4 regions of the Shewanella maritima genome follow, and region 1 is predicted to be linked to each of the others. Evidence: predicted binding sites of a transcription regulator. Region 1 holds the regulator's gene; each other region holds the start of a gene.
The links. The regulator ArgR, encoded in region 1, controls arginine synthesis, uptake and breakdown. The targets are predictions, from matches to a motif close to ANTGAATANNTATTCANT.
Positions count from the first base shown of each region.

Region 2: EXU30_RS05340 (YjiH family protein) is a predicted target of ArgR. The motif match lies at 2,308-2,325, and genes of this name have one in related genera.
Region 3: EXU30_RS06475 (aspartate aminotransferase family protein) is a predicted target of ArgR. The motif match lies at 1,443-1,460, and genes of this name have one in related genera.
Region 4: argA (amino-acid N-acetyltransferase) is a predicted target of ArgR. The motif match lies at 2,259-2,276, and genes of this name have one in related genera.

Region 1 covers NZ_CP036200.1:3,215,352-3,218,740, forward strand. Annotated here, with positions in the region: gene EXU30_RS13760 (SDR family NAD(P)-dependent oxidoreductase) at 1-321, shown strand, start outside; gene EXU30_RS13765 (AraC family transcriptional regulator) at 351-1,343, shown strand; gene argR (transcriptional regulator ArgR) at 1,436-1,906, opposite strand; gene EXU30_RS13775 (dicarboxylate/amino acid:cation symporter) at 2,197-3,389, shown strand, end outside.
Region 2 covers NZ_CP036200.1:1,267,018-1,270,406, reverse strand. Annotated here, with positions in the region: gene EXU30_RS05345 (two-component regulator propeller domain-containing protein) at 1-663, opposite strand, end outside; gene EXU30_RS05340 (YjiH family protein) at 821-2,098, opposite strand; gene EXU30_RS05335 (hypothetical protein) at 2,651-3,343, shown strand; gene EXU30_RS05330 (U32 family peptidase) at 3,375-3,389, opposite strand, start outside.
Region 3 covers NZ_CP036200.1:1,508,845-1,512,233, reverse strand. Annotated here, with positions in the region: partial or broken gene EXU30_RS06480 (HDOD domain-containing protein) at 5-1,146, shown strand; gene EXU30_RS06475 (aspartate aminotransferase family protein) at 1,686-2,903, shown strand; gene astA (arginine N-succinyltransferase) at 2,980-3,389, shown strand, end outside.
Region 4 covers NZ_CP036200.1:2,827,327-2,830,715, reverse strand. Annotated here, with positions in the region: gene EXU30_RS12160 (pilus assembly protein) at 1-586, shown strand, start outside; gene argA (amino-acid N-acetyltransferase) at 693-2,012, opposite strand; gene rpmG (50S ribosomal protein L33) at 2,481-2,654, opposite strand; gene rpmB (50S ribosomal protein L28) at 2,661-2,897, opposite strand; gene radC (RadC family protein) at 3,022-3,389, opposite strand, start outside.

The DNA.
Region 1 (3,389 bases):
GCAACGAAAGCCTATGTAACCTCGTTCTCACAGGCATTGGCGGAAGAGGTTAAAGCAAACAATATTACTGTGACAGCACTTTGCCCTGGTGCGGTTGCCACTGGCTTTGTTAAAGCTGGTGATCTTGAAGGAGTGGAGATTTTTGATAAAGCTAAAACTCCACGCTCGGTAGCTGAATGTGGCTATCACGCTATGCAGCAAGGTGAGTTGGTGGCCTTTAATGAGTCATCACTTAAGTTCATGCTCAACTGGATTATGCCACTCCTGCCTCGCAAGCTTGTGCTTAAGTTTTCGCGTCAGGCAATGGAAAAGTCGAGTTAATATATCAGCTAACCGTGGAGCTAACTGCAATGAAAACAGCCAGTAAATTTAATATACCGAGTAATTGGTTGGTGCTATTTAACGATTTAGGGCTTGAGCTTGAGCAAATTCTTGCATTCAGTCAACTCCCTGCTGGTTTGTTTAAAAGGTCAAAGGTGCAGCTAACGCCTGAGCAGTACTTTCAATTATGGATTGGGATCGAGGCTGCCGCAGAGGCCGCTAATATCGATATTGCACTCAAGTTTGCCGAGGTTATGAGTTTTGAGCAGTTTGATGCACCAATTTTTGCTGCGATTTGCAGCCCTAATCTCAATGCCGCAGCCAGCCGGCTAAAGCAATTTAAACCGCTAATAGGGCCGATGATTTTGGACATAGAGCAAACAGCGCAATATACAGAGCTATCAACACGCTGTTATGGCCATAGTGGTAAGCTGCCTAAGGTACTGAGTTTAGTTGAGCTGGTGTTTTTTACTCAGCTTACCAGGCTAGCGACGCGCCAGCACATTAAACCAATTGATATAGTCGTGCCTGAGCAATTGGATGATATGCAGCCTTACGAAGATTATTTTGGCTGCAGTATTCGCCAAGGTGTGCAAACCGCGATTAAGTTCAGCGCCAGCGATGCTAAGGCGCCGTTTTTAACCAGTAACGAAACCATGTTGCACATGTACGAGCAAGGGTTAGTTGAACAGTTAGAGGCTATCGGCGCAAAGGACTCAACTTCTAGTCTGGTATTTAGTTGCTTGCTTGATTTGTTGCCTCAAGGGAAATCAGCCATTGATGATGTTGCAGCAGAGCTGGCAATGAGCAAGCGCACTTTGCAGCGAAAATTAACCGAGCAAGATTCAAGTTATCAGTTGGTGCTTAAACAGGTACGCCAACACTTAGCCGATTATTATTTGGAGCAAACAGACTTGCCGTTAATCGAAATTTCGTTCTTGCTTGGGTTTAAAGAGTCGAACTCATTTATTCGGGCATACAGTGGTTGGAGTGGAGTATCGCCAGCGAGAACTCGGCATTAGTTGATACTCTTTCCTGCGTTAGAAACTAAAAAGCCACCTTGGCTAGACTCACTTAGACTAGAGTAGGGTGGCTTTCTCAATTGTGTTCAGACTTACTCGCTGTAGTTAAACAGTGATTTAACCGTCTCTAGCGTGTCATCAATGGTGGTGATATTTGATGGTGAGATGAAGATGGTGTCGTCACCAGCAATCGTCCCCAAAATACCTTCTGGCTTACCGATGGAGTCTAATAGGCGTGCGATTAGCTGCGCTGCACCTGGGCTGGTGCGTACTACAATCATCGCCTGGTTGTGGTCAACATCGAGCACTAGGTTTTTAAGCGGGCTACCGGCCGTTGGTACACCTAATTCTGCTGGTAAGCAGTAAACCATTTCTTGCTTAGCGTTACGTGTGCGTACAGCGCCAAACTTACTTAGCATGCGCGATACTTTAGATTGGTTTATGTTGCTGAATCCTTCCGCCTGAAGTGCGTTAACAATTTCACTCTGGCTACCAAAGCGTTCTTCTTTAAGGATCGCTTTAAAGGTCCTTACCAATTCATCCTGATTTTTGGTTGCTGGCATAATGTTAGTTTCTTCTTATGATTGTTATTCAAAAAACCGCTGTATTTTGAATAGAAATTGCATCAAAGTCAAGAATACCCCTTTGTTGGTGAATAAAAATTCACTGATTTAACTAAAGTGTGACAAGCGTTTGCGTGTGCAGTACACCTTTGTCGCAAAAATGCGTTACAAAGTGGACTAATTCTCAGTCAGCCTGCGTCACATGACGTAGATCATCTTTTGCCTTTGTATGTCTTGCTAGACTTGCGCCCCGTCATTTTTTGCAAGTTAACAAATCAAGGTAAAGACATATGTCAACGCAAACCCCTTCAGTGTTTTCGCGAGCTTGGTCTCGATGGATGGCTGTTCCGCTTTGGATGCAAATTCTTATTGGTATGACGCTAGGTATTGCTGTTGGTGTCGGGCTTGGAGAAAGTGCAACTTACCTAAAGCCGATAGGAACTATCTTTGTTAACACTATTAAGATGCTTATTGTGCCGCTGGTGTTCTGCTCGTTAATTGTTGGTGTGACCTCCATGCAAGACACCGCCAAAATGGGACGGATTGGTTTCAAATCTTTCGTGTTCTACCTTGGCACGACCGCGTTCGCAATGACAATTGGCTTACTTGTGGGGCATATTTTGCAGCCAGGAGCTGGGCTAGATTTAGTGCAATCGGGCGTTGATGAAACCGTAAAGCAAGCGCCGTCGTTGATGGAAACCTTGATTAACATAGTGCCGACTAACCCTGTTGCTGCACTGGCTAGTGGTCAAATTCTGCAGGTGATTGTATTTGCGGTTGCGTTAGGTATTGCGTTAGTGCTGATTGGCGAGCGTGGTCAGCCAGCGATTAAAGTATTCGAAAGTCTAGCTGAAGCTATGTTCAAGCTAACTGACATGGTGATGAAGCTAGCGCCATATGGTGTGTTTGGTTTAATGGCTTGGGTTGCTGGAGAGTATGGTCTAGACATGTTACTTCCACTGATTAAAGTTATCGCTGCAGTTTACATTGGCTGTGTTTTACATATCGTAGGTTTTTACAGCGCTGCATTAGTCTTACTGGGTAAGCTCAACCCAGTGCACTTTTTCAAAGGCATTAGCAATGCCATTGTTGTGGCTTACACCACTTCAAGTTCGGCAGGCTCGCTGCCAGCTAGTATGAAGTGTGCTAATGAGCTTGGCGTAAATAAGAAGATCTCTAGTTTCGTATTGCCGCTAGGAACTACCATCAATATGGATGGCACCGCGCTGTATCAAGGCGTGACCGCTTTGTTTGTCGCTCAGGCTTTTGGTATTGATCTAACCTGGGTTGATTATGTCACCATTATTCTAACTGGGACTTTGGCATCTATCGGCACAGCAGGTGTGCCTGGCGCAGGTCTAGTGATGCTAACTCTAGTATTAACCACTGTTGGTCTACCACTGGAGGGTGTGGCGATTATTGCTGGTATCGACCGCATTTTGGATATGGCGCGTACCACGGTTAATGTATGTGGTGACTTAAC
Region 2 (3,389 bases), 1.9 Mb from region 1:
GATAGCGTGAATCGGTTGATTTAAGGCAGGGTGTTGAAAACCATGAAATCGCTTGGCATGACTATCAAATAGCTGCAGCCCATTTTCGTGCGCTACCCACACCCGTTTTAAATCGTCAAAGTAGATGTGGGAGATATTCTCACCACTTAAATTGGCTTGATTAAGTTTATATTGGCTAGTGACATTGAGAGATTTAGGGTCAAAGATAAAAATCCCTTGGTCACTACCGAACCAGATGTTTCCTTCATTGTCTTCGCTAATAGCTTGTATACCAGTTTGTGGCAGATCAGTGACATCTTTAAAATGCTCAAAGGCATCGTTTTTGTGGTCATAGCGATTAATACCATCGCTTAAGGTACTCAGCCAGAGTCGTCCGCTCTTACTGTAGTAAAGGTGGCTTATGTGGTTGGCTGATGGGCCCGAGTTGCCATTTTTTAAATAGACTTTGATTTCAGCGCCATTGTAACGATTTAGCCCTGCTTGCGTCGCGACCCACAAATAGCCACTTTGATCTGTAACTAGATCGTTGACTGTATTCATCGATAAACCGTGCTCAGCTGCTAGGGTTTCAAACTGTATAGATGCGGCAACTTGACCACTCAAAGCAAGAGTGGCCAACAAGGTTAAACAAAGTTGGCTGAGGGAGTTTACAAGCGCTTTCAAGCACAATTCCTATTTCAGTAAAAGGTATTAACGATACTGAAATAAGTGTAGGTGGAATTTGAATAATTGCGAGAAAATCAATGAAATACAAAAGGAGCACCGAAGTGCTCCTTTTAAGGTTTTAGGCTCTGCGCAAAGCCGCTTGTTAGGTCAGGTTTTATACCAATAGGTGACCCATTAGGGCAATCACAGGTAGGGTGACCAGAGTACGTAGGATAAATACCATAAATAACTCGAAGAAGTTAACCGGGATCTTACTACCAATCAGTAGCGCACCCACTTCACTCATATAAATCAGCTGAGTGACTGATAGCGCAGCAATCACAAAGCGAGTGAGATCTGACTCAATTGAGCTTGCAAGAATTGACGGAATGAACATATCCGCAAACCCCACCACAATCGTTTGCGAGGCAGCACTTGCTTCAGGGATTTGCAATAGCTCTAGCAGCGGAATAAATGGCATGCCTAGGTAGGTAAAGATTGGCGTATGTTCAGCTAGAATCAATGCAACTGTACCAATCGCCATGACAACAGGGATAACGCCAAAGACCATATCAATGGCATTCTTCGAACCTTCAGATAAAAGTTGTTTCACGCCGCCCGCTTTCTCTGCGCGTTTTAGCGCTAGACCAAAGCCCCAACTAAAAATTCCATGTTCGGTAGGAATGCTTTCGCTATCTTGTTTGGCTTCACTACCATCGATGTATTCATCTTTCTTCCAAGACAGAGGTGGCAGCTTAGGTACTATGATCGCAGCAATAATACCGGCTAAACAGACAGTTATGTAAAAAGGTACGAATAAGTGCTCAAGCTTAACTTGTGAAATTACTACCAGACTAAAGGTAATGGATACCGCCGAGAAAGAGGTACCGATTACAGCAGCTTCTCTTTGAGTGTAGAAGTTTGTTTCGTATTGCTTATTGGTCATCAAAATACCAACACTGCCATCGCCTAACCATGAAGCCATACAGTTAACCGCACTACGACCCGGAAGATTAAATACCGGGCGCATGATTTTGGTTAGCAAAGTGCCAAAAAACTCTAGCAAGCCAAAGTTGAGCAGTAGTGGGAGTAACATACCTGCAAAGATAAATACTGAGAAGAGTGTTGGGATCAAGTCGTTTAGTACAAATCCACCTGTTGCCCCCGAAATGATTGGTTCAGGGCCAATCTGAAATTGTGCCATCACAATGAAAATAGCACCGAAAACACGTACTACGCTCCAAAATGGCGATACGTTAAGTAAGGTATTGAGAAAGTGGCTTTGAGTGACTTGTTTCGGTTGGCTGACTTTCACAACTATAGTGACTAAAGCCATTAACACGACAATGCCAGTTGCAATGGCTGGAATGATATCGCCAAAGTAGGCTTGCACACCTTTTGACAATACTGCAATTGGAATCGTGATTGCATCGTTATGACTAATCGGTGTCATAAATAATAACAGACCTATGATTGATGGGATCAAAAAGGTCAGTATGGTTTTTAAACTGTGTTGTTGTTTTTGTGTGGTCACTTTATTTGGCCTTTGTTCTTAAGTGCAACTGAGGTTGCGTTTAGCTTGCCGTCGCAGTTAGGTAGGAGTTCCTTCCCATAAGGGCGCAAGATTACTCTCAATATAGTTTGAAGTAAAATGATTAGTGGTTTGAATATTTATTTGCTTAAAGTGATTAGTTATTTTGCTGTCTGGTTCACATATTAAAATATATAACAATCAATGTGTTAAATAAATGTTTACCACTGGTTTGTGGGTGTTTTGTTTGGTGTGAGATGTATGTTACTTGGTGGGGCGTTATTTTTTTGTTTTGAGCATGTCAGTTCCAGTTGCCACATCATGGAACTTAGAATGAAATTAATAACGAGTATAGCCAGTAGTATAATTACTGAACGAAAAACTGATTAACTTTACGTGAAAGCAAGAGGCAGCCCCATTTTTTTTTGTTCAACTTGAGTTAAGCTAGAGTTGTTAAAAAATAAAAGCATACTGATGACACAACAAAAAAGAATTTCAAATCTAGCATTTCGCTTCGGTGCCCTAGGGATATTTGGGATTGCACTAGGATGGGCTATTGCCATTTTGATTGAGGTCGACAGTCTGTTGCATATCCCTGAGTTTATGGCGCGCACCAGTTTAAGCGAGCTGGGTACCTACTCAAAATCGCCTGCAGCGGTTTTTTTAAATGGTGGATTATTTTTTGGTAGTTTAAGTGTTGCTCTAAGCTGTTTACTGGCATTGCAATTATCAAAAGGCGTCGCTCACGGCGTCTTTTGGTTTGCTTTAGCTTTGCAGTTTATCACGTTAGCCGCTACGGGTTTGTTCCCTATGAATGTGCACCACCTGCATATGAATGCGGTATTTGCTTATCTTTGTTCAGGCGTTTTATTAGCGGTGAGTTTATTGAGTGTTAGCAAATACTTATCGCCGAAGCTGATGTGGTTAGCTAGAGTTATTGCGTTTTGGGTGGTTGTTGCCCATGTCGCTTTATTGGTTATCCCACAATACATTGAAATGTCGCAGTCAAAACCACTGCTTAATTACCTTATCGTTGTCGACCAAATCACGTCTATCTCACCAAAACCTGAGATTTGGTGGCAAGCCATGACTTACTGGAGTAGTTTGGCGTGTGTAGTTACTACAGCAATTATTAAACTAAATGCTGTGCGCAGCAGTTATCGCTAATCGCTGCGCACACAGTTATGTTGAAATATCCCTAGCTTGTTTGCGA
Region 3 (3,389 bases), 1.7 Mb from region 1:
GTGAGTGGCAATTTCGGTAGCAGGTGGAGTTAAGCCTGGCAAAGTGATAGAAGTGGAGCAACGCCACTATCAAAAGATCATTGTTGGTAAACAAAAAGCAAATACAATAGTTGATAGCTTCGATGCACAAGCTGAAAACGACGCCAATAAGCTTGAAATAGAGCGCCAGGCGATACGCTTGCGAGTTGAGCAGCAAGCAAAATCACAGCAAATCTACAAAGCAGTTTCTGCGCAGCTAACTAGCACAGTTAACAATGCCATTGAGCACCAACTTGCGTCACCTGAACTTGTGCTTGAAAATAGCAAGCTTGAAGAAAGCCAAATATTGCTAATCGAGCAGATACTTGCCAGCGATCCAAACCTTAATCGCATGCGTCCGCTAATCGCTAACCTAAGCTGGTTATCTCGCGATCTGGTAACCATGATCAACAGCCCCGCCTCAAAACATCGTCGTCCTAAAACATCTGATGTACAGGTTACAGATTTAAAGTTAGTGCTGAACTATATCGGTATTGAGAATCTGCGTTTGTTGATTCCGTATTTTAGTTTGCGTAATTGGTTACCATCAGGTAATGCCAATTTATTGTGGACCACGCGTAAATTGTGGCGTTATAGCATGGTCACGGCCATCGCTGCCCAAGCGCTTGCTCAGTTACATGAGAAGGACGTTAGCTTGATTTATAGTAGTGCCTTGATGTATCAAATGGGCACAGCGGTCATTCTTAATAACAGTATCAGCATATATGACAAAACTTGGGGGGGTGGTTAAGAGAAGCGAGTCAGGAGCGAGATAAAGAAGTCTATGATGCCGTAATGGCGACCGAGTTCCCCTCGCAAAAGGTTTATGAGCAGGTGTTAACTCATGGACATTCACTAAACTGGCAATTACTTGAGTTACTTGAGTTTAAAGATAGTCCGCTGACTAACATTCTCAAAGAGCTCGATGAGGCTTATCACTTTAGTGATTTATCGGTAGAGGCGCAGATTGTTGCCAAAGCGAGTAGCTTTGCCAAAGTTTATCTACTAAGTGAAATCAACATGATAGAGCCCGCAGAGCGGCGAGTTATGTTTGATTACTATCAATTCTCAGAGCAAGAAATTTTGCGTTTAAAAGCGCAAAACTTCCGCAAGCTAGATTTATTGTAAAAAAACCAATAACGCGGACATTCCTACTTCGCAACATTGCAGCTTCTGCGACATTTTAAGGTTTCAGGCTAACTTAATCCCTTACTGCTATTGTTTGTACTCTTGGATAATAGTCATAGTGTTCTCTAGATAGTAACTCGTTGACAGCAGGATGCCAGATAGCTTCAACATGCTCGCGAAAGCTGGTTAAAATAACTGCAATATGCAGTTATTTGCACTAATTTAGGTCATTAGTTAATGTGTAGTTATGCACTTTTGGTGAATAGCTACACAAAATATGTCGAAACAACTTTTTTTGTGACTATTTATTCTATAAAACCTACATTTAAGCGCTTCGTATGCATCAAATTGCCAATCTTTATTCATTTTTTAGGCCAGCGTCTCATTAGTTAGTTGTCGATTACTGGCATTTTGATCACATTTTCGCTAATAATGTTCAGATAATTAAACAAGCATACGCTATTTCACTAACATAAAATAAAGAAAATAGCGCCTTAGGTGGCCTAAGCGCCCCGGTTAACTAAAAAGGAAAACAAGCGATGAGTGTTGAAATGAACTTAACTCGAGCCCAATTTGATGAAGTCATGGTGCCTAATTATGCGCCAGCGGCGGTAATCCCTGTTCGTGGTGAAGGTAGCCGAGTTTGGGATCAGGAAGGCAAAGAGTTTGTCGACTTCGCTGGCGGTATCGCAGTTAATTGTTTAGGCCACTGTCATCCATCTCTCGTTGCAGCGTTGAAAGATCAAGGTGAGAAGCTTTGGCACCTATCTAACGTAATGACTAACGAGCCTGCGCTTGAGCTAGCAACTAAGTTAGTTAACTCTACATTTGCTGAGCGCGTATACTTCGCTAACTCTGGTGCAGAAGCAAACGAAGCTGCGCTAAAACTTGCACGCCGTTACGCGCTAGATAACTTTGGTGAGCAAAAAGATCAAATTATCGCGTTTGATAAAGCGTTCCACGGTCGCACCTTCTTTACGGTAACCGTTGGTGGTCAAGCTGCATATTCAGACGGTTTTGGTCCTAAGCCACAAAGCGTTACTCACATTCCATTCAATGACATTGCCGCATTAGAAGCGACAATCTCTGATAAAACCTGTGCCATTATGCTTGAACCTCTGCAAGGAGAGGGCGGCATCATTAATGGTGACCCAGAATTCCTAAAAGCGGTTCGCGAGCTTGCAGACAAGCACAATGCATTGGTTATATTCGATGAAGTGCAAACGGGTATTGGCCGTACCGGTGACTTGTATGCCTACATGGGGACTGAAATCGTACCAGACATCCTAACTAGTGCTAAAGCGCTTGGTGGCGGTTTCCCAATCGCAGCTATGCTAACGACCGAAAAAGTGGCTAAGCACCTTAAAGTAGGTACTCACGGTTCTACATACGGCGGTAACCCGCTAGCTTGTGCTATCGGTAATGCGGTTATGGACGTGGTTAACACTGATGACGTACTTGCTGGTGTTAAACAGCGTGAGCAACTCTTCCGCGACGGTCTAGCTGAAATTAATGCTAAGTACGATGTATTTAGTGAAGTGCGCGGTAAAGGTTTATTACTTGGAGCAGTACTTAATGACAAGTACAACGGCCGTGCACGAGACTTCCTAGTTGCTTCAGTAGCTGAAGGCTTAATGAGCCTAGTTGCTGGTGCAAATGTTGTTCGTTTTACTCCTTCACTGGTTATCCCAGAAGCTGATATCAAAGAAGGCTTAGCACGTTTTGAACGTGCAGTAGCTAAAGTCGTGGCGGGATAAAACAAGTTTATTGTTTTTAAACTTGTTGTCTTAGTGCTGACAAACCACAGTTTGTCAGCACCTTTAGGAGATTAAAATGTTAATCATTCGGCCAATACGCGCCTCTGATTATGATGCCTTGCATAGCATTGCCATTGAATCGGGGCACGGATTTACCTCGCTGCCAGTCAATGAAGAGCTACTGCGCTCTAAAATCGAGCGTGCTGAAAACTCTTTTAATAAGAAAGTTAAAACGCCGCAGGACGAAGGCTACTTAATGGTGATGGAAGACACCAAAACCGGTGAAGTTGTCGGTACCTGTGGTATCGAAGCTGCAGTCGGGATGGAAGATGCTTTTTATCACTATCGTTTAGGCACTGAGGTTTACCACTCAGAACAAATTTCGGTTCGTAATGAAGTTGAAACCTTAACCCTTTGTCATGATTACACTGGCGCAGCAGAACTATGCACGCTGTTTTTAAAAGACCGCTACCGTAAAGGCCGCAA
Region 4 (3,389 bases), 390 kb from region 1:
CCGTCCTCACCCGCTCGACAAGACACGTGACGACAAGTTCTTCGTAGTACAAGACCGTAACGTCAATACCAAGTCATTTAATGGCAGAGCGCATAAAGTACCTGAACCACTAATGCTCAGTGACTTATACAATGCCACTAAAGCTGCGCCAGCGTCTGAAACCGACTACTTCCGCTTTGCCAATAAGCGTGGCTGGTACTACAGCCTACCGCGCACTGGCGAGAAAAGTTTATCTGCAGCCGTCGTAGCGAAAGGTCGAGTGTTCTTCACCACTTATGTACCAGGCGACTATACCGACCAAGAGCAGTGTATGACCACAGGTAAAGGCTATCTGTATGGTTTCGATTTACACCATGGCAGACGCGCCTATAAGAGCGAGTCTTATGAAACGGGTGAAGGCATTCCCGACACGCCAAAAATCGTGGTGCCAAAAGGTGGCAACAGCATGTACTTAATCGGCATTGGTCTTGCCGCTGAGCGTATGCAAAAAGCCGATGATTTTGATGATGGCTGCGCTGAGGGCGACGAAAGCTGTATTGGCAGCGGCCTTAATATGAACCGCATTTACTTCCACTCAGCGAACTAGCCGTTAGCGATAATGCTGAATGCTAGCAGTAGTCATAACAAAAAACCGAAGCTCAAGGGCTTCGGTTTTTTATGCATTGAATTCTCGTATAGTCAATAGGGCTAATTTACAGATCTAACACCAACACCTTGGAATTACGTTGGAAGTTATACAGCTGCTTTTTCTTTGCGGGTAATTGCTCTACATCCACAATATTAAAGCCATGCTCTAAAAACCAATGAATACTACGAGTAGTCAAAGCAAATAAGCGCTCGTACCCGCGCAGCCTTGCCTGAGCGATAATATTGTTGAGCAGCACACTGCCTCTATCAGCATCACGATACTCAGGGTGAACTACAAGACAAGCAAACTCACCAGCATTGTCTTCCTCAAACGGATATAGTGCCGCACAGCCGATCACTAGGTTATCGCGTTCAATCAACATAAACTGCTCAATTTCCATCTCAAGCTGCTCACGGGAGCGACGCACCAGAATCCCCTGCTGCTCAAGTGGACGAATAAGGTTAAGCACGCCGCCAATATCGCTAATTGTCGCTCTACGGAGCTGCTCAGCGCTTTCTGTGACGATTTGCGTACCAATGCCTTCACGGGAGAATAATTCTTGTAGCAAGGCACCATCATCCAGGTAACTGACCAGGTGACAACGCGGCACGCCGCGACGACAGGCATCAATACTGGCCTTAACAAAGGCGTCACTGCAGGTACACGCAGCTTGTTGCTCACAGCGGCTGTCCAGCCAAGTCTGCGCTTCATTGGGCATCATCTCGGCTATCACTCGCCCTTGAGCGTCAATCAAGCCACTAGTTTGGCTAAAGCCTATCATCTTGTCGGCTTTAAGTTTCACGGCGACCTGAGTCGCAACTTCTTCTGCGGTGAGGTTAAAACTCTCACCTGTAACCGAAGCTGCAATCGGCCCCATTAGCACAATGTCGTTATCATCAAGTTGGCGGCGGATCCCTTGCGTATCAATCCGCCTAACTTTACCGGTAAGACAATAGTCAACGCCATCATCAATACCCAGTGGCTGAGCAATAATGAAATTACCGCTAACGACGTTAATCTGTGCGCCTTGCATCGGCGTGTTACCTAGGCTCATAGATAAACGCGCGGTGATATCAAACTGCGCCTCACCCGCGACCTGCTTAATCGTCTTTAAGCTCTCATCGTCGGTAATACGTATCGCATTGTGATAGTGCGGCTCAATCCCGGCACGCATTAGCCCTTCATCGATTTGCGGACGCGCGCCGTAAACCAGCACGATTTTAATCCCGACCGAATGCAACATGGCGACATCATTTAATATCGCTTTAAAGTGGCCATTAGCTATCGCCTCACCGCCTAACATGATGACAAATGTTTTGCCCCTATGTGCATTCACATAAGGAGCTGAATGACGAAAGCTGTCGACCAGCTCAGTGGTTCTCAATTTATTTACCCTTAGCCGCATAAGCTGAATAGATACCTAGTTAAAACGCATAATATTTCATTTATATTTATTTGGAAAGAATTTTTATCTAACTAAGGATTATTATTACAGTAGACTATTAAGATATAATTACGGGATAGGCAGAGGTTGAGGAAAAGCACTAAAGCCCAAGTAATTATTGACGATGCGAGGATATTGACCGCAACTAACTTAGCCTATAATTCGAGATAGCTAAGTCAAACCAAGATTGAATAATAATTCAATTACACCAACTATATTTGCCAAGAATGAGTCGCCAGCGGTGCACTCGGCTCAATGCCAGCGGCTTAATGAAGATGAGAGCCCTGCATTGAGTGAAACTTGAAAGCCCGACTGGCGGATACTAATCCAGAGCAGAGTTTCACTGCATGTCAAATTTTGGGCAAAAAAAAGCCTCCATGAAGGAGGCTTTTAAAAGAGTAAAATCAATTACTTGATTTTAGCTTCTTTGTACATAACGTGCTTACGAACAACTGGATCAAATTTCTTGATTTCCATTTTTTCTGGCATGTTACGCTTGTTCTTTTCAGTCGTGTAGAAATGACCAGTGTTAGCGCTAGATACTAACTTGATCTTCTCGCGGTTACCTTTAGATTTAGCCATTTTCTATTATACCTTTTCGCCACGTGCACGAAGTTCTTTAACTACAACTTCAATGCCTTTCTTGTCGATGATACGAATACCTTTAGTAGAAACGCGTAGTTGAACAAAACGCTTTTCTTCTTCTAACCAAAAACGGTGGTTTTGTAGGTTAGGTAAAAAACGACGACGAGTCGCGTTTTTAGCGTGCGAACGGTTGTTACCAACCATTGGCTTCTTGCCAGTTACTTGGCATACTCTTGACATGTCAATCTTCTCCAAAACAATTTTTTAACGCTCGAGCATTAATGTACCTCGTATGGCCGTCGCCCGAGGCACAAAGAGGGCGCATTTTATACACGATATGTCGTGTAAGATCAAGCAATCTTTATTAAATCCATCCACGCTCAGCGAACGAGACTACCTGTAGATCCCCTACAACCATATGATCTAGTAGAGAAACATCGATAGTTTCCAATGCATTTTTTATCCGCCTAGTTATTCGCCGATCAGCTTCACTAGGCTCTGCAATGCCTGACGGGTGGTTATGGCACACAATCACAGCTGCTGCGTTTTTTTCCAGCACAAGCGCAACTATATCGCGAGGATATACCGACGCGCAGTTTATGGTGCCACGGAATAGTTCTACAAATTGAATGACTCTATGTTGGCTATCCAACAATAATAAAGCGAACACTTCATAGGATCGGTCTGCTAATTGTCTCATTAAATAGTCCCGAGTTAAATCAGGATTTGTCA